2 regions of the Vogesella facilis genome follow, and region 1 is predicted to be linked to the other one. Evidence: riboswitches for the same ligand, from Rfam matches in the RefSeq annotation. Region 1 holds a riboswitch; the other holds the start of a gene.

The links. Region 1 has a riboswitch for cobalamin ahead of ACFOLG_RS03385 (HoxN/HupN/NixA family nickel/cobalt transporter). Riboswitches for the same ligand answer to the same signal wherever they lie in the genome.
Region 2: another riboswitch for cobalamin. It lies ahead of ACFOLG_RS08175 (TonB-dependent receptor domain-containing protein); the one in region 1 lies ahead of ACFOLG_RS03385 (HoxN/HupN/NixA family nickel/cobalt transporter).

Annotation. Positions count from the first base shown of each region.
Region 1 covers NZ_JBHRXN010000009.1:109,617-125,371, reverse strand. The annotation lists gene ACFOLG_RS03440 (SMP-30/gluconolactonase/LRE family protein) at 1-129, opposite strand, end outside; gene ACFOLG_RS03435 (amidohydrolase family protein) at 122-1,297, opposite strand; gene ACFOLG_RS03430 (LysR family transcriptional regulator) at 1,628-2,536, shown strand; gene ACFOLG_RS03425 (hypothetical protein) at 2,838-2,969, opposite strand; gene ACFOLG_RS03420 (chromate transporter) at 2,993-4,183, opposite strand; gene ACFOLG_RS03415 (chromate resistance protein ChrB domain-containing protein) at 4,220-5,173, opposite strand; gene ACFOLG_RS03410 (metal-sensing transcriptional repressor) at 5,366-5,635, shown strand; gene ACFOLG_RS03405 (DMT family transporter) at 5,690-6,739, shown strand; gene ACFOLG_RS03400 (cobyric acid synthase) at 6,983-8,458, opposite strand; gene cbiB (adenosylcobinamide-phosphate synthase CbiB) at 8,591-9,529, shown strand; gene cobD (threonine-phosphate decarboxylase CobD) at 9,522-10,529, shown strand; cobalamin riboswitch at 10,543-10,722, shown strand; gene ACFOLG_RS03385 (HoxN/HupN/NixA family nickel/cobalt transporter) at 10,825-11,880, shown strand; gene ACFOLG_RS03380 ((2Fe-2S) ferredoxin domain-containing protein) at 11,930-12,259, shown strand; gene ACFOLG_RS03375 (cobaltochelatase subunit CobN) at 12,256-15,755, shown strand, end outside.
Region 2 covers NZ_JBHRXN010000020.1:30,454-44,863, forward strand. The annotation lists gene ACFOLG_RS08145 (5-formyltetrahydrofolate cyclo-ligase) at 1-577, opposite strand, end outside; RNA gene ssrS (6S RNA) at 602-782, opposite strand; gene ACFOLG_RS08155 (cell division protein ZapA) at 811-1,125, opposite strand; gene ACFOLG_RS08160 (hypothetical protein) at 1,122-1,325, opposite strand; gene ACFOLG_RS08165 (cobalamin-binding protein) at 1,347-2,219, opposite strand; gene cobU (bifunctional adenosylcobinamide kinase/adenosylcobinamide-phosphate guanylyltransferase) at 2,216-2,746, opposite strand; gene ACFOLG_RS08175 (TonB-dependent receptor domain-containing protein) at 2,757-4,586, opposite strand; cobalamin riboswitch at 4,710-4,910, opposite strand; gene cobT (nicotinate-nucleotide--dimethylbenzimidazole phosphoribosyltransferase) at 5,058-6,089, shown strand; gene ACFOLG_RS08185 (histidine phosphatase family protein) at 6,086-6,694, shown strand; gene ACFOLG_RS08190 (adenosylcobinamide-GDP ribazoletransferase) at 6,765-7,646, shown strand; gene speB (agmatinase) at 7,738-8,703, opposite strand; gene ACFOLG_RS08200 (YjgN family protein) at 8,898-9,998, shown strand; gene ACFOLG_RS08205 (M48 family metallopeptidase) at 9,992-11,017, shown strand; gene ACFOLG_RS08210 (PhoX family protein) at 11,225-13,186, opposite strand; gene ACFOLG_RS08215 (SPOR domain-containing protein) at 13,353-14,240, opposite strand; gene ACFOLG_RS08220 (type III pantothenate kinase) at 14,240-14,410, opposite strand, start outside.

The sequences.
Region 1 (15,755 bases):
ACGGGCGTCGGCAGTCCACAGCGAGCCATCCGGCTCCGCCAGAATGCACTCCGGCCGCTGCAGGCCTTCGCCGAGGGTGCGGATGGCGGCGCGATCCAGCTGCCAGCCTTTGAGTGGGTTGTTAGCCATGCAAGGTTTCCCCTTTGCCAAGGTGATGGGTGTGGTGATGGGCAGCAGGCGCGGCGGCGCCGGGTGGCGGCAGCGTGATGCCCAGCAGGCGTTCCGCATTGCCATGCAGCAAGGCGGCGCGCTGCGCGGCCGTCAGCTCGGTGAGTTCGCCCAGCAGCTGGTGCAGCTCATAGCTGCCCATATCGAACGGGTAGTCGGTGCCGAGCACCACCTGCGAAATGCCCACTTGCGCGATCAGCGCCCGCAATGCCTGCGGCTGGTACACCAGCGAGTCGAACCAGATTTGGGAGAGATATTCGCTGGGCGCCTTGGCGCAGCCGCCCGCCTCCGGCCGCACGCGGTAGCCGTGGTCGCTGCGCCCGGGATAAAACGGCAGGTAGCCGCCGCCGTGTGCGGCCAACAGTTTCAGGCCGGGATGGCGGTCCAGCGTGCCGCTGAAGATCAGCTGCGACAGCGCGATGGTGGTCTCCAGCGGCTGGCCGATCAGATTGGAGAGGTAATACGGCGCCAGCCGTGGCCCCAGACTGCTGCCGAACGGATGGATGAACACCACGCAGCCCAGCGCCTCCGCCTTGGCCCAGAATGGCGCAAACGCTTCGTCGGACAGCTCGAGCCCGGCAATGCAGGTGGAAATCTCGACCCCGCGCAGGCCAAGCTGCCGCACCGCCACCTCCAGCTGCTTTACCGCCAGCTGCGGGTGCTGCAGCGACACCGCACCCAGCCCGAGCAAGCGCGCCGGCTGTTCGGCGCACAAGCCGGCAATGGCTTCGTTCTGCAGCGTCACCAGCTGCTCGGCCAGCTCCGGCGGCGCCCAGTTGTTGTATTGCGCCGGGGACGGGCTGACGAGCTGGATATCCACGCCCATGGCATCCATGTCCGCCAGGCGGGCACTCAGGCTGGTCAGACGCGGGGCAGCCGCCGGCAGCATGTGCTGCAGGTTGTGCTGCACCGAGGCCGGCCCCGTGCTGCGATCGAATGCGCTCTTTTCCGCCAGCCGAGCCGGCTGCTCGGCCACCAGCGCCTCTGCCGCCGGTACAAATGCGTGACAGTGCACATCCACCGTCAGCTGCGACGGCACGCGCGCCGCTGCGGCCTGTTTGGCCTTGCCGGCTGCGGCGCAATCCGGCAAGCAGCCGGCGCCACAGGTATGCAGCTGGATGGTATTCATCGCCACCCCACCTGCCCGGCATGGGCTGCCATTACAACAGTCGTTGCGAGCATGCCCGCGCCGTGCCAACGGCACATGCCACGGGTGGCGCAGCTCCCGCCACCGACCGGCATGCCTGCACTACCGTCCACACTCATCGCCATGTTCTCGCCCTCTATCCTGTTGCGTGGTTCGCTGCTCACCGCGGTAACCAGGTATTCCGGCCAGCGCATCGACAGCGTTTGAACAGAGCATAGAGTGGCGCTCAACATCCGTTAAATCGTTTGTTACTATGTCATGTATCGAAGATGTGGATACCTAAGCCACGACGAAACCGGAACTGGACCCCAGATGCGCTTCAATCGCCTAGACCTGAATTTGCTGGTGGTGCTCGACGCCCTGCTCACCGAACAGAACATCACTCGCGCCGGACAGCAGGTGTTCCTCAGCCAGTCGGCCACCAGTGGCGCACTGGCCCGGCTGCGGGAGTTTTTCAACGATGAATTGCTGGTGCAGGTTGGCAGAAAAATGGTACTGACGCCGCTGGGGGAAAGCCTGGTGAAGCCGGTGCGCAGCATCCTGCTGCAGGTGCAGACTACGATTGAGCAGCGCCCCGAGTTCGACCCGACGCAGTCGCAGCGCAAGTTCACCTTCATCATGTCCGACTACACCGCGATGGTGCTGATGCCGGCAGTCGTCCGCCAAGCAGCCAAAATCGCACCCGGCATCACCTTTGAACTGATCACACCGACTGATGCGCCGATAGAAGAACTGGAGAATGGCAACGCTGATTTTCTGCTGCTGCCAAGCAATGCCATCTCGGAAAAGCACCCGAGCTGCAGCATTTTCTCGGAAGACTTTGTCTGTATCTGCTGCCGCGACAATCAGCAGATCGAAGAGGAAATCAGCATCGACCAGTACCTGAAACTTGGCCATGTGATTGTGAGTTTTGGCTCGCTACGGCGCCCCAGCGTAGATACCTGGCTACTGGAAAAATACGGTATTGATCGCCGGCCGGAAATTACCGTTCCCACCTTCACCGCCGTGCCGCAGTATGTAATTGGCACATCGCGCATTGCCACCATCCACCGGCGGCTAGCCAATTTTTGGGCCCAGCATCTGCCCATCCGCATCCTGCCAACCCCTATCGCCATCCCGACCATGGGCTGGAGCCTGCAGTGGCACCAGTACAAGGACATCGACCCTGCCACGCACTGGGTCAAGCAGATGATTCAGGATACGGCAGCGGACATGTACTGACTCTGAATCGCCCCGGCGTTTCGAGATACTGCAGTCACTGCCCCATGGCTTTTTCAATAACTTTGTAGAGAAGTCAGATTTTTTCAGAAATTCTTCGCCGATTCAGCTTCGCTGTGAGTTCACAAAGATGAAAAAAGCCTTGTCTGGCAAGGCAGGAAATTTTCACTAACTTTCCCTCCCTACATATAGGGGGCGGATTAATTAAAAAATCTGGGCACGAGACGTGAAATGCCCGTCCCTCCCAGCCGCAACGACCCCGCGTCCGAGAGGTCGCGGCACAAGGCTCGCAGCGATATTGGCCCTACTTACCAAGGGTGCTTTGTACCTTTAGCGCGCCGCTGTAATTGTTCTCGTGGTGGCTACGGATCAGCTGCTCGGACAGACCATTGAGGTTGGCCGCATCGCAGGCCAACGGTTGGATCTGGTAAGTCATGGGCACTCTCCTTCCGGTCGATGTCAGTGATGCAGCAGCGGGTACAGCAGCAGGCCGATCGCAGCGGCACCACCGACGATCACCGGCTCTTGCAGCTTCTTGAAACGCCACAGCAACAAGACGGTGCCAAGCGCCAGCAGCACGGTGGGCACGTCAATCAGCGAACGTTTGGCGATCACGATGACGGAGCCGGTGATCGCACCGACCGCCGCAGCGGTGATGCCGTTCACGAATGCCACCACCCCCGGCAACTTGCCATACTTCTTGAAGTACGGTGCAGGCAGCACGGTGAACAGGTAGCACGGCAGGAAGGTGCCCAGCGCCGCCACGCAGGCACCTGGCAGCCCGGCGACCAGGTAGCCGATGAAGCCCACCGTGATCACCACCGGCCCCGGCGTGATCATGGCGACGGCAACGGCATCGACGAACTGCTTGTCGTTGAGCCAGTGATGCTCAGTTACTACGCCGCCGTAGAGGAACGGCACGATGGCCAGTCCAGAACCGAACACGAACGCCCCGGCCTTGGCGAAGAAGACGCCAATCTGGCCCAGCAACGATAAATCCAGCTCGGCCAGCAAGCCGCTGATGCTCGGCAACTGGGCAACGGCGACCGCATTCATGCTGCCTTTGCCCAGCCATTTGGGCGGCGCATTCCAGAGCCAGCTCACGATACCGGCCGCCAGGAACAGCCAGGCGATTTCCGACTCGGTGACCACCGTGACGGCGAGCAGGGTCAGAAAGATGGCCCACAGCAGCTTGTCCTTGCCGACGCTCTTGGTAGTCAGCTTGTGGGCGCTGATCGCAATGATGCCGATCACCGCGGCACCGACCCCGTAGAACACGGCCTGCATCCATTGCAGTCCGCCAAATTGCTGATAGGCCCAGCCCAGTGCCACCACCATCAGGAACGAGGGCAGCACGAAGGCCAGCCCGACCAGGGTGGCGCCCAGGGTGCGGTAATGCACATAGCCCAGGTAAATGGCGGTTTGTGCGGCCATCGGCCCTGGGGCCAGCTGGGCCAGGGCGATGCCTTCCTTGTAGTCGGACTCGGAGATCCAGTCGAGACGCTCGACCAGGTCGCGGTGCATGTAGCCGACCAGGGCCACCGGCCCGCCGAAACCGAAGGTGCCAAGGCGCAGGAAGTACAGCACCAGCTGCCACAAGGTGTAGGCAGGATGCGTACTGAGGGGCGCGGTATTGCTGGCATTGCTCAAGGTGATCTCCTGCTTCGGAAAGATTGTCAGGGGAGCTTACGGTTTGGCCGTACCCTGGAAATGGGTGTAGAGCGAGTCCAGGACGTTGCTGATGTCAGCCAGCAGCAGGTCATCGTCCGCGATCCGGCTGCGCGCGCCGCCCAGCACGGCTTCGAAGCCGACGCCCTCCGGCACCACGCTGCCGCTGACATCGAGTGCGTGCACCAGCTCACCGAGTCGGGCCAGGGCCGGATCGTGCTCGAAGCCGAAGCTCGCCAGCAGCACCTCGAACGTCACCCGCTCCCCGATATGAGAGAACGTCGCCCCGTCGAAATCGAAGCCCAGCGCTTCCACCGGGCAGGCGTGGATGTCGGTCAGCCAGACGAAGCGAGCCGCGGGGTCGATGAAGCGGCGGATCAGCCAGGCCGAGGCAATTCGATCCACCCATGGCCGCGCCCGGGTGGCCCACAGTCGCTGCTGGTAGTCAGCCAGGGCGCGGCGGGGGATGTCGCCGTCAACCGCCAGTGGCTCATCCGGCGCGTAGTGGCGGGTCAGCCGCTTCTCGGCGTCGTTGCATTGCCGACGGGCCGATTCCAGCGATTCACCGGTAAAAAAGTCGATGGCGGCAATCGCTTCCAGCTCCTTGCGCAGCTGGCGCAGACTGCGCCGGGCTTCGCCCTCCGACGCCGGTAGCTGTGCCAGCAGCGCCGCCAGCGCCTCGCTCCATTGCTGGTAGGCCTCGCTCCGGTCGAACAGCGCCCGCCATTCCGCCTGGGCTGTTGGGTCGTCTTCCACCACCTGCAGCACGTGGGCCATACCATCTGCGGCCAACAGCTCATCGCGCAAGTTGACCAGCGCCTGGCGCAGTTCGGGCCGGGCCGGCAACAGGTAGACGCCGTCGCGTAGCGCGGCAGCGCCGATCGCTTTCATCTGCCGCCAGAGCCGCACCCGCAGGGTGCCGTTTTGCCCTGCCACGCTGGTGACCAAGGCGAGCCAGTTGATCTGATCCATTGCACCTCCTTTGCAATGAACATTACACCATCTGTAATGTTGGTGATATTACATTTAGCGCAAAACTCATTACACTTACCAGTAACCGACTGGAGGCCGGCACAAGCCTGGACAGTTCAGACGTCAGGAAGTCTTGCTACTGGATCTCGGTTTCCTTGTCTTTTCCTATCCCCCCGGATAGGATGTAAAGCCATGAGCACACACACCTCCCACCCTGACATCATCAAACGGCTCAAGCGCGCCGATGGCCACCTCAAGAGCATCATTGCCATGCTCGAAGAGGGACGCAGCTGCCTGGACATTGTCCAGCAGCTTCAGGCCGTCGAAAGCGCCGTCACCAATGCCAAGAAAATCCTGGTGCATGACCATATCGAGCACTGCCTGGAACACGCGGTGCGCGAGGGCCAGCAAAGCGCGGACGCTACCCTGCGCGAGTTCAAAGAGATCACCAAATACCTGTAGCGGACGTCTGTCCGGCGCGGAACAGGGCGACTACCTGGCAAGTGAGAAATCGTCATGAATTGGAAAGAAGGACTACGCCAGACTGGCGTGCCGGCGGCGCTGGGCGCCGCGCTGTTATTCGGCGCGGGGACGCCGTTTGCCAAGCTGCTGCTGCACAACGTGAACCCATGGCTGCTGGCCGGGCTGCTCTACCTGGGCTCTGGCGTTGGCCTGACACTGTACCGTCGCCTGACGCGGGCGCCAGCCGTCCGCTTGCCGCGCCATGAAGCCCCATGGTTTATCGGGGCCATCGTGTCGGGCGGTGTCATCGGACCGGTGCTGCTGATGCTGGGGCTGACCGGGATGCCCGCTTCCGGGGCGTCGCTGCTGCTCAATGCCGAAGGCGTGTTCACCGCGCTGCTGGCCTGGTTCGCTTTCAAGGAAAACTTCGACCATCGCATTGCCTTGGGGATGGTGGCCATTGTTGCAGGGGCACTGATCCTGAGTTGGCCGGGCGAGGCACGCTTCGCTGGCGTGTGGCCGGCACTGGCGATAGTTGGCGCTTGCTTCGCCTGGGGTATCGACAACAACCTGACCCGCAAGGTCTCCCTGACGGATGCCACCTGGATCGCCTCGGTCAAAGGGCTGGCGGCCGGTTCGGTCAACCTGGCGCTGGCGTTAATGCTGGGGGCGTCTCTGCCGCCGCTACCCAACCTTGCCGGCGCCATGATCGTTGGCTTCCTTGCCTATGGTGTGAGCCTGGCGCTGTTCGTGGTAGCGCTGCGTCACCTCGGTACGGCTCGCACCGGTGCCTATTTCTCGGTTGCGCCGTTCTTCGGTGCGCTGCTGGCGCTGGCCATGGGGGAACCGATCACCCTACCGCTGTTGCTTGCCGGTGGCTTGATGGCGCTCGGCATCTGGCTGCACCTCACCGAACGCCACGAACATGAACACACGCATGAAGCGTTGGAACATGAGCACGAGCACGTGCATGATGCGCATCACCAACACAAGCATGACTATCCGGTTGCACCAGACACCAAGCACCGGCATCAGCATCGGCACGATGTGCTGACACATTCCCATCCGCATTTCCCTGACTCGCACCACAGGCATAAGCACTGACCTAACGGTCCACTCTGGGGGCACCTGCAGGCATTCATCACATAGCGATGGATCGTCCGCTTAGGCCGACGCCCTGCCGGTGACGCTCGCTTGACTGCCGGGAGGTCGGCCAAAGCGGACAGCCACAAGCAGAGGTGAGTGCGCCTACCTTTTTGCACAAAGCGGCTACTCGACAGCCAATGTAAGAGCAGACAGTCTTACCTCAGCTTTCAGACACACCCTCCAGCTGATGTAGTCGACCGATCAGGCAGGAAAATCCGCAGACTGCAGTACACCAAGAGAATCCAGCTTGAGATGCCGTTCAAGCATGTCGGCAAGGCGGTCAATATGCTTATCCCGCTCGGCGCGGTAGTCATGCGCCGCCGGCTGCTGCAGCCCGGCCCAGCGCAGCAAGGCCTGGCAAGCCTCCGGGTGGTCGAACAGGCCATGCAGGTAGCTGCCCAGCACCTGGCCGTCGGCAGACACCGCACCGTCACAGCCGCCGGCCAGCGTGACAGCCGGCTTATCCAGCGCCGGGCCGCTCGACACGCCCATGTGTATCTCGTAGCCGCTTACCGCTGCGTCAGCAAATGCCAGCCGTCCTTCAGCCTGGGCCAGCCGCTTGTGAGCAGTCAATGTGGTTTCCATATCCAGCAGGCCAAAGCCGATTGAGCTGCCGGCAGGGCCTTCCAGCCCGAATGGATCATGGAGTTGCCTGCCCAGCATCTGGAAGCCACCACAGATGCCGATCAACTTACCGCCATAGCGCAAGTGGCGATGGATGGCGGGCTCCCAGCCATTGGCACGCAACCAGTCGAGATCATGACGAACGTTCTTGCTACCGGGCAGTACCATCAGGTCGGCCGGCGGGATCGTTTCGCCGGCACGCACCACGCTCACCGCCACCTGCGGGTGCAGCCGCAGCGCATCGAAATCGGTGTGATTACTCAGCCGCGGCAGCGCCGGCACCACCACGCGCAAGCGCTGGACGGCGCCCGCTGCCGGCAGCGCGGCGCCCTGGCTCAGGCTGTCCTCGGCTTCGATATGCAGCCCCTGCAGGTACGGCAGCACGCCCAGCACCGGCTTGCCGGTATGTTGCTCCAGCCAGTCTATGCCGGGCTGCAGCAGGGCCACGTCGCCGCGAAAGCGGTTGATCACCAGCCCTACCACCCTGGCCCGCTCGCTCGGCGACAACAGCGCCAGCGTGCCCACCAGGTGGGCAAACACGCCGCCACGGTCAATGTCGGCCACCAGCAGCACCGGGCAGTCCACCGCCTCGGCAAAGCCCATATTGGCGATATCGCCCTCGCGCAGGTTGATCTCGGCCGGGCTGCCCGCCCCCTCCACCACCACGCACTGGTACTGTGCGGCCAGCCTTTGATGCGACTCCAGCACTGCCTGCATCGCGCGCGGCTTGTAGGCGTGGTAACTGCGCGCATCCATGTTCGACAGCACCCGCCCCTGCACGATCACCTGCGAACCGGTATTACTGTTGGGTTTGAGCAGGATGGGGTTCATGTCGGTGTGCGGCTCGATGCCGCAGGCCAGCGCCTGCACCGCTTGCGAGCGGCCGATCTCGCCACCGTCCACCGTCACCGCGCTGTTGAGCGCCATATTCTGCGGTTTGAACGGCGCCACCCGGATACCTCGTCGCGCCAGCAGGCGGCACAGCCCGGTGGCAAGCGTGCTCTTACCGGCATCGGATGTGGTCCCCATGATCATCAGGGTTTTGGCTGGCATGGCTAAACTCCGTACGCTTTTTCGGGCATTGGCCCTAGAATTGCGGTCTTTCGATTCGGCTGTCGGTAGCCAGATCGCGCCCCGGGCGCGGCAGCACCGACCAGAACGGCCGAGATTATATAGGCGCATCCGGTGTTCACTTCCGTTTTTCTGCTGCTGGCGGTACTGCTCGACAAACTGCTGGGCGAGCCGCGCCGCTGGCATCCGCTGGTGGGTTTCGGCAGCCTGGTGCGGCGCGTCGAGGCGGCGCTCTACCCGGCCGACCCCGGCCACGCATCCATGCTGCAAATGCGGCTGCGCGGCGTGCTCGGCATTGCCTTACTGCTGTTGCCGTTCAGCCTGCTGGCAGCCCTGCTGGCGCGGCTGCCCTACCTTGGCGGCGTTGCCAGCGTCGCGCTGCTCTACCTCGCCATTGGCGCCAGGAGCCTGGGCCAGCACGCGCAGGCGGTGGTCGATGCGCTGCACGGCAACGATCTGCCGCTGGCCCGCCAGCGGGTCGGCATGATCGTCAGCCGCGAAACCGCTACGTTGGCCGCACCGGACGTGGCGCGCGCCACCATTGAATCGGTACTGGAAAACGGCAGCGACGCGGTGTTCGCCGCAGTGTTCTGGTTCCTGCTGCTGGGCGCACCGGGTGTGGTGCTGTACCGGCTCGCCAATACCCTGGACGCGATGTGGGGCTACAAAAACCAGCGCTACCTGCACTTTGGCTGGGCCGCGGCACGCTTTGACGATGTAATGAACTACATTCCGGCCCGGCTCACCGCCCTGACCTACATCGTTCTTGGCAATCTCCGCGACGGCTGGCGCTGCTGGCGCCAGCAGGCGCCCACCTGGTACAGCCCGAACGCCGGCCCGGTGATGGCCGCCGGCGCCGGCGCGCTCGGCGTGACGTTGGGCGGCGCCGCCCGCTACCACGGCAGCCTGAAGCAGCGCCCTGCGTTAGGGGTTGGCCGCATGCCCGGCACGCACGACATCAGCCGCGCGATACGGCTGGTCGACCACGGTCTGGTGCTGTGGGTGGCTCTGGCGCTGCTGGCCGGCACAATGATGGAGCTGAGCGGTGCTTGAACACGGAGGCGGCATTCTCGCCGCGGCGCGGCGCTACGGCATCCCGCAGCAACAATGGCTGGACCTGTCCACCGGGCTGAACCCGCACGGCTGGCCGGTACCCGCGCTGCCTGCCAGCTGCTGGCAGCGCCTGCCAGAAGAGCACGACGGCCTGGAGGACGCCGCCGCCGGCTATTACGGCAATGCCAGCCTATTGCCGGTGGCCGGCTCGCAGGCGGCCATCCAGGCGCTGCCGCTGCTGCGACCGGCTGGCTGCGTGGGGCTATTGGCCACCAGCTATGCCGAGCATGCCCATGCCTGGCAGCGTCACGGGCACCAGGTCGAAAAACTGACCCCCGAGCAGATAGACGCGGCGCTGCCGCAGCTAGACGTACTGTTGCTGGTGAACCCGAACAACCCGACCGGCGCCCGCTTTGCGGCGGCGACCCTGCTGCGCTGGCATGCCGCCCTGGCCGCACGCGGCGGCTGGCTGATCGTCGATGAGGCGTTCATGGACTGTGCGCCCGCCGACAGCCTGGTACCGCAAAGCGGGGCTGCGGGCCTGATCGTGCTGCGCTCGCTCGGCAAGTTCTTCGGCCTTGCCGGCGTCAGGGTCGGCTTCGTATTCGCCTGGCGCGAACTGCTCGACGCCTTGCGCGAGGCCCTGGGACCCTGGACGCTGGCGGGGCCGGCGCGCGCCGCGGCCCGGCTTGCCCTGCTCGATACCGGCTGGCACGCCGACACGCGCAGCCTGCTCGCGGCCGAGGGAAACCGCCTCGCCACCCTGCTGCACGCGCATGGCCTGCCGCCAAGCGGCGGCACAGCGCTGTTCCAGTGGCTGGACCACCCGCAAGCGCCCGCCCTGCATGAATTCCTGGCACGGCGGGGCATACTCTGCCGCTTTTTCGCCGGGTCGCACAGCGTGCGCTTCGGCCTGCCGGCCGACGAGCCAGGCTGGCGGCGCCTCGCAGACGCGCTGCAGGCCTTTCACGCCGCCCGGCAGGGTTCCCATTCCAGCTAGCGTCACGTATCATCCGCCACCAGCAAATGATGGCGCCCATACGGGTTAAACGGGAATGCGGTTCAATGCCGCAGCTGCCCCCGCAACTGTAAGTGACGAGCCAGCGCAACAGCACCACTGGGCCCAACCCGGGAAGGTCGCGCACCGGCAATGACGCACGAGCCAGGAGACCGGCCATCACTTTCAGTCGACGTGGGTTGAAACCGGGCGGGGTGTACCGGGGGATAACAGCGAACGGCCGAAACCAGTCGTTCAGTCCTCTCTCGCGGCGATACTCCTAGTTGAGGTATCTCATATGGCTTCGCTGCACGCTGCCCGATCCGTCCGGCGGACACTGTCCACCAGCCGGGCCTCCGCCTTGCTGCTGCTGGGCCTTGTTGCGGCCAACCTGCTCGCCTGGAGCTGGGCGCTGACCGCCTTCAGCGGCCACCCCGCCCTGCTCAGTACCGCCCTGCTGGCCTACCTGTTCGGTCTGCGCCACGCGGTGGACGCCGACCACATCGCCGCCATCGACAATACCGTGCGCAAGCTGATGCAGCAGCAGCAGCGCCCGCTTGGCGTGGGCTTCTTCTTCTCGCTGGGCCATTCGGCCGTGGTCATCATCGCCGTCGCACTGATCGTGTTCGCCACCGCCACCCTGCAGAGCCACGTCATCGGCTTCAAGCAGATCGGCAGCGTGATCGGCACCAGCGTGTCGGCACTGTTCCTGCTGGGCATCGCCCTGATCAACCTGTCGGTGCTGCGCGACGTGTGGCAGCACTTTCGCCGCGTCCGTCGCGGCGAACGCATCGACGAAGCGCAACTCGACCTGCTGCTGGGCAATCGCGGCCTGCTGGCCCGCATGCTGCGCCCGCTGTTCCGGCTGGTAACGAAGAGCTGGCACCTGTTCCCGATCGGCTTCCTGTTCGGGCTGGGCTTTGACACCGCCACCGAAATCGGCCTGTTCGCCATGGCTGCCGCCCATACCAGCGACGGCATCCCCCTGTGGCACCTGATGGTGTTTCCGGTGCTGTTCACCGCCGGCATGGCGCTGATCGACACCATCGACAGCATGCTGATGGTCGGCGCCTACGGCTGGGCCTTCGTCAACCCGGTGCGCAAGCTCTGGTACAACCTGACCATCACCCTGATATCGGTAATCGTTGCCGTGGCGATTGGCGGCCTGGAAGCACTGGGGCTGATCGCCGACCGCTTCGCGCTGTCCGGCGGCGTATGGGACTGGATCACCGCGCTCAACGAGAACCTGGCCCACTTCGGCTACTTTGTGATTGCACTGTTCATGGCGAGCTGGGCAATCTCGGCCGCCATCTACAAGTGGAAGCGCTTCGACAGCCTGACCGAAGCGCGCTAACCCTTAGCCGGACGCCCCGTCGCGTCCGGCACATTCCCGCCGCGACCCAATGAGAACCCACGACAAACACGTGCTGATGTGCACCGGCCCGCGCTGTACCGAAAACGGCGCCGAGGCCGAGGCCATGTTCAAGCAGCTCGGCCAGGCCATAGACGCCTGCGAAGGCCTGCGCGCCAAGCGCACCCGCACCCATTGCTTCGCCGTCTGCAAGGAAGGCCCCATCGTCGCCGTGTACCCGGACGGCACCTGGTACCGCAAGGTGGACGCCAGCGCCATCCAGCGCATCGTCAGCGAACACCTGCGCGACGGCCACCCGGTGGCGCCGCTGATCTTCCACCAACTCGGCATCGGCGATGTCGAACCGAAGGATGAAGCATGAGCGCCCGCATCGTACTGCTTAGCCACGCCGGCACCGACCTGTCCGCGCTGGCACGCGCCCGCGCGCTGCTGCCGGACGACTTTGCCGCCGTCGAGGCGGTGAACCTGCAAACCGTGGACAGCCCGGCGCGCATGGAAGCGCTGCTTGGCTCAACGTTGGCCGCAGCACGCGTGCTGCTGGTACGCCTGCTCGGCCGCGCCAGCGCCGTGCCCGGCTTTGACGCGCTGCGCCGCGACGCCGAGGCGAACGGCCGCGCGCTGATCGTGGTCAGCGGCACCGGCGAGCCGGACCCGGAACTGGCGGCGCTGTGCAGCGTGCCGCCGGCGCTGCAGCACGAGGCCACCGCCTACCTGCAGGCGGGCGGCACTGCCAATATGGCGCAGCTGTTGCGCTGCCTGTCCGACCGGCTGCTGATGACCGGCTGCGGCTACCTGCCGCCGGCGGCGCTGCCCGATCACGGCATCTACCACCCGGAGCTGGCGGGCCTGGCCACGCTGGACGACTGGCAGGCAGTCTGCAACCCGGCCTGGCCGACCGTGGGCATCACCTTCTACCGGGCGCACTGGCTGTCCGGCAACACCCGTTTCATCGACCAGCTGGTCGATGCGCTGGCCGAGCGCCAGCTCAACGCGCTGCCGGTGTACACCGCCTCGCTGCGCACGCTGGGCGCATCCGGCCTGCCGGCGGCGCTGGACTTCTTCGCCGACGGCGATGCCAGCCGTATCGATGCGCTGATCAATACCACCTCGTTCGCCATGGGCGATGTGAATGCCGACGGCCCCACCGCGGCCGGCTGGTCGGTGGCGGCGTTCGAGCGGCTGGACCTGCCGGTGATCCAGGCCATCACCAGCAGCATGACCGTGGCGCAGTGGCAGGCATCCGAGCGCGGCCTCAACCCGCTCGACACCGCGATGAACGTGGCGCTGCCGGAGTTCGACGGCCGCATCATCGGCGTGCCGATCTCGTTCAAGCACGAGCAGGACGAAACCGAATACGCACCGCTGCCGGACCGGGCGCGCCGCGTGGCCGGCATTGCCGCGCGCCAGGTGGCGCTGCGCCGCACGCCAAACGACAAGAAGCGCATCGCCTTCATCTTCACCAACTCCAACAGCAAGGCCTCGCAGATCGGCAACGCCGTCGGCCTGGACTCGCCGGCCTCGCTGTTCGCCCTGCTGCACGCCATGCGCGAGGCGGGCTACCACCTGCCCGACCTGCCCGAATCGAGCGACGCGCTGATCCACACCCTGATCGACCGCGGCGCCTACGACGAGGACTACCTCACCGCCACGCAACTGCAGCAGGCGGTGGCCAGCGTGCCGGCGGCGCGCTATTCCGAGTGGTTCGCCCAGCTGCCGCCCGCGCTGCAGGACAAGATGCAGCAGCGCTGGGGCGCGGCACCGGGCCAGGCCTATGTGCACGACAACAAACTGGTGTTCGCCGGCCTGGAATACGGCAACGCCTTCGTGGCGCTGCAGCCGCCGCGCGGCTACGGCATGGACCCGGACGCGATCTACCACACCCCCGACCTGCCGCCCACCCACCACTACTACGCGCTGTACTGCTGGCTGCGCGACGACTGGCGCGCCGACGCCATCGTGCACGTCGGCAAGCACGGCACGCTGGAATGGCTGCCCGGCAAGGGCGTGGGCGTGTCGGAAAACTGCTTCCCGGACGCGCTGCTCGGCGAGCTGCCGATGTTCTACCCCTTCATCCTCAACGACCCGGGCGAAGGCTCGCAGGCCAAGCGCCGCGCGCATTCGGTGATCATCGACCACCTGACCCCGCCGATGACCACCGCCGACACCTACGGGCCGCTGGCGCAGCTGACCCAGCTGGTGGACGAGTACTACCAGGTGGAGATGCTGGACCCGGCCAAGCTGCCGCTGCTGCAGCAGCAGATCTGGGACCTGATCAAGGAAGCCAGGCTCGATACCGACCTGGCGGCGATGCTCAAGCACGACCATGATCACGACCATGACCATGATCACGACCATCATCATGACCATGACCACCACGATCACGACCACCACGCCCCGCAGCCGGCTGCCGGCAAATACCGGCTGCAAGCAGCCAAACCGGTGGCGACCCGGCCGGCGCAGGCCAGCGGCAAGTACCGGCTGAGCCCGGCCCAGGCGCACCATCAGCATGGCCACGGGCATCACCATGGCCATGATCATGATCACCATCACGACCATCATGACCACCACCACCATGGCGACCATCACCATGACCACGACCACGAGTGGGACGACACGCTGAACGAGGATGGCGTGCCGCTGACGCTGGCCAAGATGGAAGGCGTGGACGTGGCGCACCTGATCGAGGACATCGACGGCTACCTGTGCGAGCTGGGCGCGGCGCAGATCCGCGACGGCCTGCACATCCTCGGCAAGGTGCCGCAGGATGCGGCGCTGATCGACATGGTGTGCGCGCTGGTGCGCCTGCCCAATCTGGCGATTCCCGGCCTGCCGGCCGGCGTGGCCGCGGCGCTGGGCGTGGACTGGCAGATGCTGCAGGACGAACAGGGCAAGCGCCTGGCCACCGTGCCGGAGGCGCTGCAACGCCTGAGCGCCAGCCCGCTGATCACCCGTGCCGATGCCCATGACGCCATCCGCGCGCTGGGGCGGCAGCTGATTGCCGGCCTGGCCGACCGCGGCTTCGACGCGGCCGCGATCGACACAACGTTGGCCGCAACGCTGCCCGGCATCGGCGCCAGCGACGCGCTCAGGACCACCCTCGGCTACGTCTGCCGCGAACTGGTACCCAACCTCGCACGCACCACGGAAGAGATCGCCAACCTGCTGCGCGGCCTTGCCGGCGGCTACGTGCCGGCCGGCCCCAGCGGCGCACCCACCCGCGGCATGGCGCATGTGCTGCCCACCGGCCGCAATTTCTACTCGGTGGATCCGCGCAGCCTGCCGTCCCAGGCGGCATGGCGCATCGGCACCGAACTGGCCGGCGAGGTGCTGGCGCGGCATCGCAAGGAAACCGGCCACGATCCGGAGTCGGTCAGCATCAGCGTGTGGGGCACCAGCGCCATGCGCACCCACGGCGACGACATCGCGCAGATCCTGGCGCTGCTCGGCGTGCGCCCGCGCTGGCAGGCCGAGAGCCGCCGCGTGGCCGGCATCGAGGTAATTCCGCTGGCCGAGCTGGGCCGCCCGCGCATCGACGTGACGGTGCGCATCAGCGGCTTCTTCCGCGATGCCTTCCCGCACCTGATCCACCTGGTGGACGAGGCGGTGCACACCGTGGCGCGCCTTGACGAGCCTGTCGAACAGAACTTCGTGCGCAAGCACTACCTGGCGGACCTCAAGCAGCAGCTGTTCGCCCGGGAAGCCGCAGCCGACACCGAGCAGCAGGCGCTGTACCGCGTGTTCGGCTCCAAGCCCGGCACCTACGGCGCCGGCATCCTGCCGCTGATCAACGAGCAGAACTGGGAGACCGACGCCGACTTCGCCACCGCCTACATCAACTGGGGCGGCTACGCCTACGG
Region 2 (14,410 bases), on a different contig from region 1:
ACAGCCCGCTCTCGGTCACCAGGTAGTCCAGGCGCACATCCCACGGCTCGCGCGGCACCCGCGCCACGCGCTGGCAGTCGTAGGCCACGCCCACCAGCAGCGGCCGGCGCGCTGGATGGCGCTGGCGGAAGGCCAGCGTGGTGTCGTAAAAGCCGCCGCCCTGCCCCATGCGGTAGCCGTCGGCATCCACCGCCAGCAGCGGCACAAACAGCACGTCGAGTTTTTCCGCCCGCAAGCAGACCCCGTCGTACTCGGCAATGCCGTAGCGCGGGTGCTGGTACCAGCGGCGCTCGCCGCCCAGGCGGCTGAACCACAGCCGACGGCTGCCAGCGGGAATCTGCGGCAGGAACACATTGCCACCGCGCCACAGCGCGGTGCTGATCAGCACATCCAGGTCCAGTTCGGAGCCGGCCGCCAGATAGGCGCCGATACGCTTGTCGCGGCGCAGGAAGCGCGACGCATGCCGCGTCACCGCACGCATTGCGGCGGCGCGCTGTTGCGGCGTCAGCGCCATGCGCGCGCGGCGCACCTGGCGACGCAGCGCCTGCTTGTCGGCAACGGGGTGGTTAATAGTCATCAGGCAGACTTGGCCGGGGGATGGGAGTCCCCCGCGAGTGTCGATCCGGCAAAATTCGCTTGTACCCTGTTTCCAGGGGGTCGCCTGCACGTTGCTTCGGGCGTACCCGCAAGGGGCACGGCACACCTGCAACTTCTACTAGCAACCAAAGCGAACGCATTGGTACAAAGGAATTTAGGAGCCTTCTCGAACACCGCAGGGGGTAAACGGATGTTCTGTGTCGTCGGCAGCGGCTAGAACAGCTTCTGCTGACTGGCGGACAGCGCCTGATCGGCGGCCTCGCTCATGGAATGTATTTTACGCTGGATCGTGGCCATCTCCAAGCCGCCATCGCCGACTTTTACCTTCAGCAGGTCGTGGGCGATATTCAGCGCCGCCATGATCGCCACTTTGTCGGCGTCCATCACCCGGCCACCGGCCTGGATGGTGTCGATCTTGTCGGCCAGCAGGCGCACCGCCTGTTCCAGCGTGGCGCGCTCGTCGCTGGGCGTGCCGATGGTGAACTGACGCCCCAGCAGGGTCACGTCGACCTGAACCACATCGCTCATGCCTCTTCCTCCTTTGGCAGCCGTTCCATCAGCGCGGCCACGCGGTGGCGGGTTTCTTCCAGCGCAAACTTCAGCTCGGCATTGTCGCGCAGCGATTCGCCCAGCGCGGCGGCAAGGCGGCTGTTTTGCGCATCCAGCTCGTGCAGGCGCGCAATCAGCGCGGCGACACGGCTTTCCAGATAGTCGAGTTCATGTTCCATGGCGGCGAGGATAACGGGGCGTCAGGAGGGCGTCAAACCCAGCTTGTGGCGGGCGCTGTTCAGCGCGGCACACACGTTGGCCGCACCCTCCAGCAGGCGCGGGCCGGGCCGGCTGACCGGATCGGGCGCCAACGTGAACTGCAGCCGGTCGCGCACCGCCGGCAGCTGCGGCCAACGTTGCCAGCGCGCCGGCAGCGACGCATCGAAAGCCAGCATCACCTGCGGACGGGCGGCCAGCACCGCCTCGTTGCTGACCTGCGGCGCCGGCAACGGCGCGGCGGCAAACACATTGCGCCCGCCGCACAGCGTCAGTAAGGAGCCAAGAAAACTGCGGCTGCTGACGGTAAACAGCGGGTTGTCGCCCACCTGCACGAACACCCGCAGCGGCGCCGCGCGCGCATGCCGGCGCTGCAGCGTCCGCAGCCCGTCTTCATATTGCCGTGCGGCAGCTTCGGCCGGCGCGGCGCGGCCGGTCAGCGTACCCAGCCGGCGCAACTCGCTGGCGACATCCGCCAGCGCCACCGGCGCGCTGATGTAGACCGGAATGCCCAGCTCGCGCAGCCGTGCCAGCTCGCGGCCATTGCCGCCATCGCGCCAGGCCAGCACCAGGTCCGGCCGCTGGCGCAGTATCGCCTCCAGACTGATGCCGCTGTAGCCGCCCACCCGCGGCAACTGCCGCGCCGCCGGCGGGTAATCGCTGTAATCCACCGCCGCCACCAGCTGCCGCTCGGCGCCGATGGCGTACAGGTCTTCCACCAGATGCGGCGACAACGCCACGATGCGCCGTGCCGGCGCCGGCAGGCTCAGCAACTGCCCCAGCCCGTCGCGCACGCCAACCTGCGCCCCCACCGGCAACGCCGCCAGCAGCCAGGCGGCCAACAGCAGCCGCCTCATGCCGCGCCTTTCAGGCACAAAGGTTGGCCGCATGCCACCAGCGTCACCTGCTGGCACACGGCCGCCAGCGCCTGGTTCAGCCAGCCCAGTTCGTCGACGAACACGCGGGTTTCCTCGCCCAGCGGCACCACGCCCCAGCCGATCTCATTGCTTACCAGCAGCACGCGGGCCGGCGTCACGGCCAGCGCTGCCAGCAAGGCATCGCGCTGCTGCTGCCAGCCGGCCCGGTCAAAACCGCCATCCGCGCCGAAGAAGCGCATCAGCCACATGCCGATGCAGTCCACCAGCAACAGTTCACCGACACCGGCAGTGGCGATCGCCGCTGCCAGTTCCCGCCCCGGCTCGTGCAGCTGCCAGCCGGCCGGGCGGCGCGACTGGTGCTGCGCGATGCGCGCGGCAAACGCCTCGTCACCGGCGCGCCGCTCGGCGGTAGCCACATAGCGCACCGGCCCGGCATGCGCCAGCGCCAGTTGTTCGGCAAAGCGGCTCTTGCCGCTGCGGGCGCCGCCGGTGATGAGGTGTTGCATCGAAACTCACTTAGTTGCTGTAACGGGCAGTCAGCAGCCAGCCACGACCCGCCTGGTTGTAGCCCTTGGCGGTTTCGTACTGTTTGTCGGCAATATTGGTCAGACGGGTACCGATGGTCCAGTGCGGGTTCAGCTGGTAATCGGCCCCCAGGTTAACCACACCATAGCCATCCAGATACTCGCTATTGCTGCTATTGGCAGGACGGCGGCCACTGAAGCGCCATTCGGCAGTCCAGCGTGTACGCGCCTGCTGCAGCCCGGCGGTAACGCCGCCAAACAGCTTGGCGCGGTTTTTCAGCAATTTGCCGCTGTCCAGGTCGCGGGCACGCTGCGATGTCAGGTTGGCCGCAACTGAGAAAACACCGAACGCACTGCCAGTCTCCAGCGTTTGTCCGGAGATACGGGCGCGACCAATGTTGTTTACTGTCGAGTAATCGTCGGTTGTTTCAATCAGGTTATCGATTTTGTTATCGAATGCCGTCAGCTTTACAAAATTGGCACCTTGCCGCCAATCTATCGCCAGTTCCCGGTTGGTCGCCTCTTCCGGTTTCAGGTTAGGGTTGCCCTGGTAGCCATAAGAAAGCGGGTAGTACAGATCATTGAATGTCGGCGCCTTGTAGGCCGTGCCATAAGCCGCACGCAGCAGCCAACCCTCGGCAGGAACAAAGCCATAGCCAATCTGGCCGGTACGCTTGCCACCAAACTGCGAGTTATCGTCATAACGCACACTGCCTTGCAGGCGATGGGCACCAAATTCGCCCTGGTAGCCGGCAAAGGCCGCGTTGACGCTACGGCTGGTGGTGGTAAAGGCCGTCGAGCTCAGCACGTGCTGTTCGACATTGGAGACACCTACAGTCAGCTGCTGGCCCGGCGCCAGCTGGATATCACTCTGCCACAGCCATTCATCCTGACGGGTTTCAAAGGTGCTGTCAGACTGGTCGAAGTTGCCATTGGTGTAGCTGATGGAACGGTCATCAGTATGGCTGTAGCGCAATGTGCTCAGCCAGTCGCCGGTTAGCTGATCCTTCAGCTCCACACTCTGGCCGGCTAGACGGGCATGTTCTTCATCCTGCGCGTCAGGGCTGGAGTCGTACTCGGAAATCGCCTCGGTCTGGTATAGCGTTACGCCAATGCTGTGACCGGCAGCCCACTCGTGTTGCACGCTGGCCAAATAAGTAGTGTTGTCGTAACCGTCACGATCCGGGTTATAGCCGTAGGACACCCCAGAATTGGTTGCCGAAAAACCATTGGTCTGGTTGTGGTCGAATGCCAGGCTATAGCTGGTGCTACCGGTTTTGCCACTGATGCCGGCACCGACCTGGCGTTTGCCATCTGAACCAACACCGACATTGGTCTGCACGTTCGGCTCGCCGTCGCCTTTCTTGGTGAAAATCTGGATCACGCCACCGATGGCGTCGGCACCATACAGGCTGGACGCTGGGCCGCGCACAATCTCGATGCGCTCCACCGCCGCCAGCGGGATGTACTGCAGCGAAGTGCTACCCGCGGTAGCAGACACAATCCGCATGCCATCCACCAGCACCAACACATGACCGGAATTGGTGCCACGCAGATAGATGCCGCCGGACTTGCCTTCACCACCGTTGTTATAGATTTCCACCGCTGCCTGCCGTGCCAGGAACTCCGGCAGACTCAGGCTGCCGGACTGCTCGATTTCCTCGCGGCCCAGCACGGTCACATCGGACAGCACCTTGGCAACCGGGGTCGATACGCGCGTGGCAGTCACCACCACTTCATCCAGCTGGGTAACGGAGGCGGCCAGCGCGGCCGGGGCACAGGCCAGCGCTACCAGCGCGGCCAACGGTTTGTAGTTGAACATTTGAGTCACACTCCAGGTAGAAAAAAACGGAGTGCGGAGAAATACAAGGACGCACGCAAGCGGTGGGAATAGCTGCGAACTGTCAGATCGCCTCCCCGCGATGCTCCAGCATGGACGCGATTCCGCCGCGTCCGACTGCAGGCCGGTCTCCGGGCTGGGCCGTGCGGGGCGACGCCTTCCCGCCCATCGGGCAGTGGCTTGTGGTCGCTCCTGGATGACGCGCGTCATCAGGCCTTACCGTTGCGGGGACAGCGCCGGACTTGCACCGGCTTCCCGTTTCATCCGGCCTGTTACATGCCGGACACCTGCAGGACACAGATTATACCCGCTGCCGGCAGTGGCTGCCGCAGCGCGCGGCGATTTGCTTATTCCGGCGCAAGACATTGCCAGCGGGCGGGGCCTGCCGTATGGTCGCGCCATCATCATCCGCCGGCTGCGCGCCAATGCGCGCCGCGGCAGCAAGGAAACCCCATGCCCCGCATCCCCGCCCCCGATCTCGCCGCCCGTCACGCCGCCGCAGCGCGCCAGCAACAGCTGACCAAACCCGCCGGCAGCCTGGGCAAGCTGGAAGAACTCGCCATCACCCTAGCCGGCCTGCAAGGCCGCGACATCCCGCAGCCGCTGCAGCCAGCCATCACCGTGTTCGCCGGCGATCACGGCGTGTGCGCCGACGGCGTGTCCGCCTACCCGCCGGAGGTCACCGCCGCCATGGTGGCCAACTTCGTGCACGGCGGCGCCGCCATCAGCGTGTTGGCGCGCGCCAATCAGACGCGACTGGAAGTGGTGGATGCCGGCGTGGCTGCCGACCTGGCCGCTCTACCCATCGTGCACGCCAAGGTGCGCGCCGGCAGCGGCAACATCCGCCGCGAGCCGGCGATGAGCGCCGAGCAGTGCGCCGCCGCGCTGGAGGTTGGCCGCATGGCCGCGCGCCGCGCCATTGCCGACGGCGCCAACCTGCTGATCGCCGGCGACATGGGCATCGGCAACACCACGCCGTCGGCGGCGCTGATCTGCCGGCTAAGCGGCCACAGCCCGGAGGCCATCGTCGGCCGCGGCACCGGCGTGGGTGATACCGCGCTGGCGCACAAGCGCCAGGTGGTGGCCGACGCGCTGGCGCGCGTGGCGCCGGATCTGGACGGCCAGGCGCTGCTGGCCGAGCTGGGCGGGCTGGAAATCGCCGCCATCGCCGGCTTCTACCTGGAAGGCGCGGCGCAGGGCGTGCCGCTGCTGCTGGATGGCTTCATCAGCACTGCCGCCGCGCTGGCGGCGCAGGCCATCGATCCGGATCTCACCCCGTGGCTGCTGGCCAGCCACTGCTCGCAGGAAACCGGCCACGCGCTGGCGCTGGCGGCGCTGGGGCTGTCGCCGCTGCTCGACTTCGGCCTGCGCCTGGGCGAAGGCTCCGGCGCGGCGCTGGCGATTCCGCTGCTGCAGCAGGCCATCGCCCTGCACGCCGGCATGGCCACCTTTGCCGAGGCCGGCGTGGCCGGTAAAAACGAGTGAACCCCTACACCCTGACCCTGCTGCGCCACGGCGACATCGACCACCGCGGCCGGCTGATCGGCAGCACGGACCTGCCACTGAACGATGTCGGCCGCACGGCGATGGCCGCCAGCTGGCAGCGCATCGTGCGGCATGCGCCGGTCACCGCCATCGCCACCTCGCCGCTGCTGCGCTGCCGCGAGTTCGCCGTGCAGCAGGCGCTGGCCTGCGGCGTGCCGCTGCATGTGGCGCCGCTGCTGGCCGAATGCGATTTCGGCAGCTGGGAGCAGCGCCCGCTGGCCGATATCGCCGCCGAAACGCCGGACTGGCAGACGCTGCTGGCGCGCGGCCTGCTGACGCCGGCAGGCGGCGAGCGCTTCGACGCCTTCCGCCGCCGCGTGCTAGCGGGCTTTGCCGGCTGGATGCGCGAAGCGCGCGGCAGCCACCGCGTGCTGGTGAGCCACGGCGGCGTGATCAACGTGCTGCTGGCCGAGCTGCTGGGCACCGACTTCAACGTCGCCCGGCTGATGGCGGTGCAGCGCGGCGGCTTCGCGCAGCTGTCCATCCTCGACGGCCACCCGGCCTACCTGCTGCGGCTGGAAACGCCGGAGCCGCCGCCGCGCTAAGCCGCGCAGCCATCTCGGCGGCACTTCGGCGATACTGTGTAGTGCGCGACGGCCACCTGCCGCCGTCGCCATGCACCAACGCCGCAGCCGCGCCGCCGTGCCGTTGCACCACGACCAACGCCGCCTTGCGGCCAACCTGTCCCTGCCCATGCGTTCGCTGATTCTTGCCATCCAGTTCCTGACCCGGCTGCCCACGCCGCAGCTCAAACATTTCGACCCGGCCTGGCTGGCCGACGCCGCGCGCTGGTTCGCCGCGGTGGGCGTACTGGTGGGCGCCGCGGTGTGGCTGGCGCTGCTGGCCGGCAGCCTGATTGATCCGTGGCTGGCGGCACTGCTGGGGCTGCTGGCCTGGCTGTGGGTAACCGGCGGCCTGCATATCGACGGCCTGGCCGACCTCGCCGACGCGCTGGGCGCTGCCCACCGCTCGCGCGAACGTTTCCTCGAGGTACTGAAAGATCCGCACCTGGGCAGCTTCGGCGTGATGAGCATGGCGCTGCAGCTGCTCGCCAAGCTGGTGCTGCTGATGCTGCTGGTGCAGCATGCGCTACCGGCAGAGGGTATTTCCCCGGCTGCGCTGGGCGGGTCCGGGCTAGCAGACGGACTGGCCGCCAGGCTTATCACGCTTGCGGCCAACCTTGCACCGCTGCTGCTGCTGCCGGCGTGGCCGCGGCTGTTCGCCGTGGCCTGGTCGGCAACGCTGCCCAGCCTGGCGCCCGGCAGCGGCGAGCGCTTCGCCTGGCGCACGCACTGGCCCAGCTTCTGGCTGTCCGCGCTGCTGCTGGCCGCCGCCTCGTGGTGGCTGGCGCCGCCACTGCTGCTGGCGCCGCTGGCTGGGCTGTGCTGGTGGGGCTATCTCAAACGCAAACTCGGCGGCATGAGCGGCGACTGCCTCGGCGCCGGCATCGAAGTGTGCGAGAGCCTGCTGCTGTTGCTGCTGCTCGTCCCGCACTGAAGCGGCCAGCCCATGAAAAAACCGCGCCCGGTCTGCACCCGGCGCGGTTTCTGTTTGCGGCCAACGTTGGCCGCATGGGCTGGCAGCCTGCTTACAGCTTGCCTGCCACCTTCTTGTTACGCATCAGGCACAGCATGTCACAGGCGATGTGCGCGGCGGCGAGGGCGGTGATTTCGCTCTGGTCGTAGCTGGGCGCCACTTCCACCACGTCCATGCCGACGATGTTGAGATCGCCCAGGTTGCGGATGATCTTCAGCGCCTGCGCGGTGCTGAGGCCGCCCGGTACCGGGGTGCCGGTACCCGGCGCCGCGGCCGGGTCCAGGCAGTCGATATCGAAGGTGACGTACACCGGCGCGTCGCCGATGGTCTTCTTGATCTCGGCGATGGTGGCGTCCACGCCGTTGTCGTGCACCCACGGCGCGTCCAGCACGTTGATGCCCATGAAGTCGTCGTTCCAGGTTCGGATGCCGACCTGTACCGATTTCGCCGGGTCCACCAGGCCTTCCTTCACCGCCTTGTAGAACATGGTGCCGTGGTTCAGGCTGTCCGGCTCGTCGTCCGGCCAGGTATCGCAGTGCGCATCGAAGTGCAACAATGCCAATGGCTTGCCATACTTCTCGGCGTGCGCGATCAGCAGCGGGTAGGTAACGAAGTGGTCGCCGCCGAAGGTGAGCATCTTGGCGCCAGAGGCCAGGATGGTACGGGCATGCTCGATGATGGACGGCTTGATGGTGAGCGGGTTGTGCGCATCGAACCAGCAATCGCCGTAGTCGACCACCGCCAGGTCGTCAAACGGGTCGAAGCCCCACGGGTAGGGCTTCAGTTCCGCCAGCTGCACGCTGGCGGCGCGGATGGCCTGCGGGCCCTGGCGCGCGCCGGAACGGAAGGTCACGGACAGGTCCAGCGGAATGCCGGAAACCACCACGTCCACGCCGTCCAGATTGCGCGTGTAATTGCGGCGCATGAACGACAGCACGCCGGCGTAAGTGTTTTCGATGGAAGAGCCGTACAGGCTTTGACGACGGATGGCACCGTCACCCTTGATGAGGTCAGTCATGAAACGCTCCGGAACAGAGCACGCCGGCCGCTGCGATGATTGTTTGGGCCGCGGGCCGACGATTCCCGTCCATCTTGCACAGCCGACGGGTGGAGGCTGCCGCGCCCCTCGGCGCAGGAGTGCGCAGTGTGCCGTGTTGCCGCAGCAACGGCAAGCTTGTGATGGAAAATTAAACACTTAACCGGGAGTACGCGATGCACGACACCGCCGCAGCACTACAACCGCCGCGCAAGGACTGCCTGCCGTTCGAGTTCAGCGCCAGCACTAGCGGCTACTACCGGCTGTGGCTGGGCAATATGCTGCTGACGGTGCTGACGCTGGGGCTGTATTCGGCCTGGGCCAAGGTACGCACGCAGCGCTTTCTGTACGGTCACACCCGCTTGGCCGGCGGCCGCTTCGACTATCACGGCAAGCCCGGCGCCATCCTGAAAGGCCGGCTGCTGATGCTGGCGCTGTTCACGCTGTGGCAGCTGTCCGGCCGTTGGTCGCCCGCGCTGCAGGGCATGCTGGGCCTGGCCGCCTTCGCCATCGCGCCCTGGATCGCGGTGCAGGCGATGCGCTTCCGCCTGGCCAATACCAGCTGGAACCAGCTGCGGCTGCGCTTCAGCGGCCAGGTACGCCCGGCCTACTGGGTGTTCTTCAAGAGCTGGCTGACCACCGCGCTGTCCTTCGGCCTGCTGTGGCCACGCGCCATGCTGATCAAGCGCCGCTACCTGCTGCAACACAGCACGCTGGGGCAGGCCAGCCTGAAGCAGCATGACTGTATCGGCCGCCTGTACCTGGCCGGGCTGGGCAGCCTGCTCAGCGCCTTGCTGTATCTGGCCGCCCTCGGCGCGCTCGGTGCCCTGATCTGGCAAACCGGCAACGCCATCGGCCTGCCCGCCATCGTCAACCGGCTGTTCGGCGCCGGCAGCATGCACAGCGTCGACTTCACCTTCATCGGCGCCATGCTGCTGGCCTGGCTGCTGGCCAGCATGGGCTACGCGAACATGGCCATCCAGCGCGTGCTGCTGAACCACACCACGCTGGAACTGCACGGCCAGTCGCACCGCATCGAGTGCTGGCTGCGCACCGGCCACATGCTGTGGCTGCATCTCTCCAACGCGCTGGCGCTGCTGTGCAGCCTGGGCCTGGCCTGGCCGTGGCTGCGCATCCGCAGCCTGCGCACGCTGCTGGAGCACAGCGCGCTGTTCGGCGCCGGCGATCTGGCCAGCCTGCATGCCGATCTCAACGCACTGGACGACGCCCGTGGCGACGAACTGGCCGAGCTGCTGGAACTGGATCTGGGATGGTGACCATCGCGGCCTGGTGGCGGGACGGCAAAAGCCCGCAAGCCCGTGCGGCCAACGTTGGCCGCAGCGACGACGAGCTGGTGGTCAGCGCCGGCAACGACAGCCGCCGCTACCTGCTGCGCGAGGTGCGACTGGAGGCCGGCGTCGACACCCTGCCGGACATGCTGCAGCTGCCGGACGGCAGCACGCTGGAGGTGGCCGACCGGGTGGCGATCCGCCGCCTGCTGGGCGGCCTGCCACTGGCGGAGCGCGGCAGCCACTGGCTGCTGCACAGCTGGCGTGCGCTGCTGGGCACCCTGCTGGCGGCCATCGCCGTGTGCTGGGCCGCCTGGCGCTACGGGCTGCCGCTGCTGGCCGGCGTGCTGGTGCAGTGGATACCGCCCAGCAGCGAACAGCAGCTGGCCGCGCACACCCTGGACTGGCTGCAGCAACAGGAACTGATCCACCCCAGCCAGCTGCCCGTCGCGCGGCAACAGGCGCTGCAGGCGCGACTGGCGGCGCTGCTGCCAGCGGACAGCCGCTACCGCTACACCCTGCTGCTGCGCGATGCGCCGGACATCGGCGCCAATGCCTTCGCACTGCCCGGCGGCAGCATTGTCGTGACCGACCAGCTGCTGCAAGTGGTGACCCGCGCCGACGAGCTGGATGCCATCCTAGCGCACGAAGCCGGCCATGTGGAGGCGCGTCACGGCCTGCGCAGCGCGCTGGAAAGCGCAGGGGTGCTGGCCGCACTGACGCTGATCACCGGCGATGCCAGCAGCCTCACCGTGCTGCTGCCGATGGCGCTGGCCAATGCCAGCTACAGCCGCGAACACGAGCGCGAGGCCGACCGCTTCGCCTTCGCCGCCCTGCGCCGCCACGGCCTGTCGCCCTGTCTGCTGGGCTACGGCTTGCAACGCATCGAGCGCGCGGCGCTGTCCGGCCAGGAGGCGGCGGCCGGCCAACACAGCTGGTTCGCCAGCCACCCGGCCACCAGCGACCGCAGCCAGCCCGACGGCCAACGTTGCCCGCCACTGCCATGAACAAGGCCCGGCAATGCCGGGCCTGTATGACGTTACCGTGGCTGCCGTTTAGAAACGCACACCCAGGTTGATACCCAGTTCCTTAATCAAAAACCACTATTTGTTGCGTCGCAACAACCCATGTCCCCACGCCACCCGGCAATTCTGCCGGCAGAAAAAACAAAACCGCCCTGCAATGCAGGGCGGTTTTCCAGGCACGCGGTCGGTTTAGCTGCCGATCACGCCGCCATCCCGCTTGCGTACCACCACGGTGGCGGCACGCGGGCGGCCGGCCGCCGGGCCATCCGGCCAGCTGGAGATCGCCGTCGGCTTGGCCGGGTCGTTGCGCTCGGAATCCGGCTCACCCGGGTGCTGGATGTTGACGAACATGGTCTTGTTGTCCGGGGTGAACGCCAGGCCGGTGATCTCGCAACCGTTCGGGCCGGAGAGGAAGCGGCGGAATTCGCCGCTTTCCGGCACCACCGCCACCATCTGGTTGTTGCCCATGCCCTTGTATTCCTTCATGTTCACCGTGGAGGTGGACACGTCGGTCTGCACCCACAGCACGCCGTTGTGGTCGAACTTCAGGCCGTCCGGGCTACCGAAGGCATCGCCCTTGATATTGCCGACATGCTCCGGCTTGGCGGCGTCCGGGCGCCCGGCCAGCGCGAAGATGTCCCACTTGAAGCCGGTGGCGGTGGCATCGCCGCCGTTTTCGTTCCAGCGGATGATGTGACCGAACAGGTTGCTGTTGCGCGGGTTGGCCGCATCGGTGCCCGGCTTGCCGTCCTTGCCGCGGTCGGAGTTGTTGGTCAGCGTGCAGTACACCTCGCCCGGCTTGTGGCTGTGCACGGCGATCCATTCCGGGCGGTCCATCTTGGTGGCGCCGAGGAGGTCGGCAGCCAGGCGCGCCTTGATCACCACGTCGCCCTGATCGGCAAAGCCCTTGTCGGCGGCGAGGCCGTGCTGGCCGTGCACCAGCGGCAGCCACTGGCCGTTGCCGTCGGCGTCGAAGCGCGCCACGTACAGCGTGCCCTCTTCCAGCAGGCTCATATTCGCCTTGCGGTTCTTGGCGTTGTACTTGTTCTTGGAGACGAACTTGTAGATGTACTCGAAGCGCTGGTCGTCGCCCATGTACACCACGGCATGACCGGACGGGGCGATGGTGACGGTGGCGCCCTCGTGCTTGAAGCGGCCCAGTGCGCTGCGCTTCACCGGCTTGGCCTTGGGGTCGAACGGGTCGATTTCCACCACCCAGCCAAAGCGGTTGGCTTCGTTCGGGTTCAGCTGCAGGTCGAAGCGGAAGTCTTCCCACGCCCAGCGGTAGCCGGCGTCCTTGTTGCTGATGCCATAGCGCTTTTCCAGCTCGGTGAGATTGCCGGATTCGTTGACGAACACGCCGTCGAAGTTCTCTTCACAGGTCAGGTAGGTGCCCCACGGCGTCGGGCCGCTGGCGCAGTTCTGGAAGGTGCCGAGGATTTCCACGCCCTGCGGGTCGGCCTCGGTCTTCATCAGCGCGTTGCCGCGCGCCGGGCCACCGATGGCGATCGGGGTGTTGGCGGTGATGCGGCGCGCGTACTTGGACGGGCGCACTACCTGCCAGCCCTTGCCGCTGGCCTCCACCTCGATGATGGACACCCCCACCGCCGCCTGCGCCTTCTTCACCTTGTCGCCGTTCCACGGCTGCATGCCGCCGACGTGCAGCAGGCCGTCGTCGGTGTATTCGTGGTTGATGGCCATCAGGCCATGCTTGGAGCCGGTCGCCCCCAGCGGCAGCGGGAAGTAGGCCATGCCGTCGTGGTGCATGCCGGCCTGCACCGCCTGCTCGGCGGCGCTGTTGGACGCGTCCTGCTTGAAGGCCGGCATACTGCCGGCGATGCCCACCGGGTCGCCCCAGGCATACAGCACCTCCGCCACATAGCCGTCCGGCACCACTACCTTGTCGTCGAAACCGAACGGCACCGGCTTGAAGCCCAGTTGCGGCAGCTTGTGCGCGAACGGCAGCGGCGCCGCCTCGGCCAGCGCGGCAAAGCTGCCGGCCAGCACGCCGGCCAGCCCGGCGGCGCCGGAACCCTTCAGCAGGCCGCGACGGGAAAAGCGCGCTTCCAGCACATCGGAAAGCAGCGGATTGGCAGATACGTTGGCCGCGGCTTCGACACCGTGGTGTTTGATTTTGTAGCTGTCGGACATGTTGACCTCGTTGGACGGCAAGCATTGGTTTGAGCGTTGCCCACCATAAGCGATCAACATGACAGCCCGATCAAACGGTCATGACAAAAACATGGCAGATTGATGACAGCACCGCCGGCGTCCGGGCCGCCATAAAAAAGGCAGACCCGTGGGTCTGCCTGTGGGGCTAGCGGCAATCCTGCAGCACGATGCCCGGTAGCAAGCGCTGCTGCAGCGCCTGCAGTCGCGCCAGGGTCGCCTCGTCCAGCGCCTTGAAGCTCAAGGTGGTGACCCGCGCCCGCTCGCCACGGACATCCAGCTTGGCCTTGTCGTAGCCGGCTTCCTTGAGGCGCTGCAACAGCGCCTGCGCGGCATCCAGCTTGCTGAACAGCCCCAGCGACAAGTGGTTCTTGAACTCGCCGGCGGTCTTGACGATGTAGCTGTCGAAGCCCTTGCTGCGTAGCTCGGACACCAGGGTCTGCGTCTCGGCCTGGGTCGCCAGCGGCGGGTAGAACACCCAGATGCGACCGGAGCCGCGCAGCTCTTCCTTCACGCTGGCCGCCGGCGCGGTGCTCAACTGCAGCGACGGCAAGCCGCCCTGCACCCGCTCCAGCTGTTTGGGGTCCAGCGGCCCCCAGTTGCGGCACAGCTTGGCCGCGGCGGTAGCGCTACCCACTGGCTTGGACTCGGCCGGCTTGGCCGGCGCCAGTGGCTTGCTGTCCGCCAACTTGCCATCTGCCGGCTTGCTGGCGCTGGCCGGCGGCGTCACGCTGGCGGCAAGCGCGGGCTTGGCCGCGGGTTTCGACGTGGCGGCGGCAGGCTGCGATGCCGCCGGGCGCTCCAACGGCAACGTGGCCACCGCCGGCGCCGATGCCGGCAGTGCCAGTGGCGCGGACGCGGTTTCCGCCAGCGCGGCGGAGGCCAGCTGCGGCGGTTTCCAGTCCGGCGGCAGCAGCTTCAGCTGCGCCGCGTTGACTTCCTGCGCCTTCAGGTCGCGCTCCGGTTTTTGTTTGATCAGCGCGTATAACCCCGCGAACAGGTTGAGCACCAATAGTGCCCCCAGTAGCCACTTCATCAGCAGTCTGCCACGCTAGCTAAGCCATAAAGCACCAGATTATCCACGATCCGCGCCTCCGGCGGGAGGGCCGCCGCCAGCCGCGCGGCATCGCCGCCGGTCAGCAGCAGTTGCGGCGTACCTCCGCTGTGTGCCGCCAGTCGCTGCTGCATGCGCTGAATGGCGCCGCA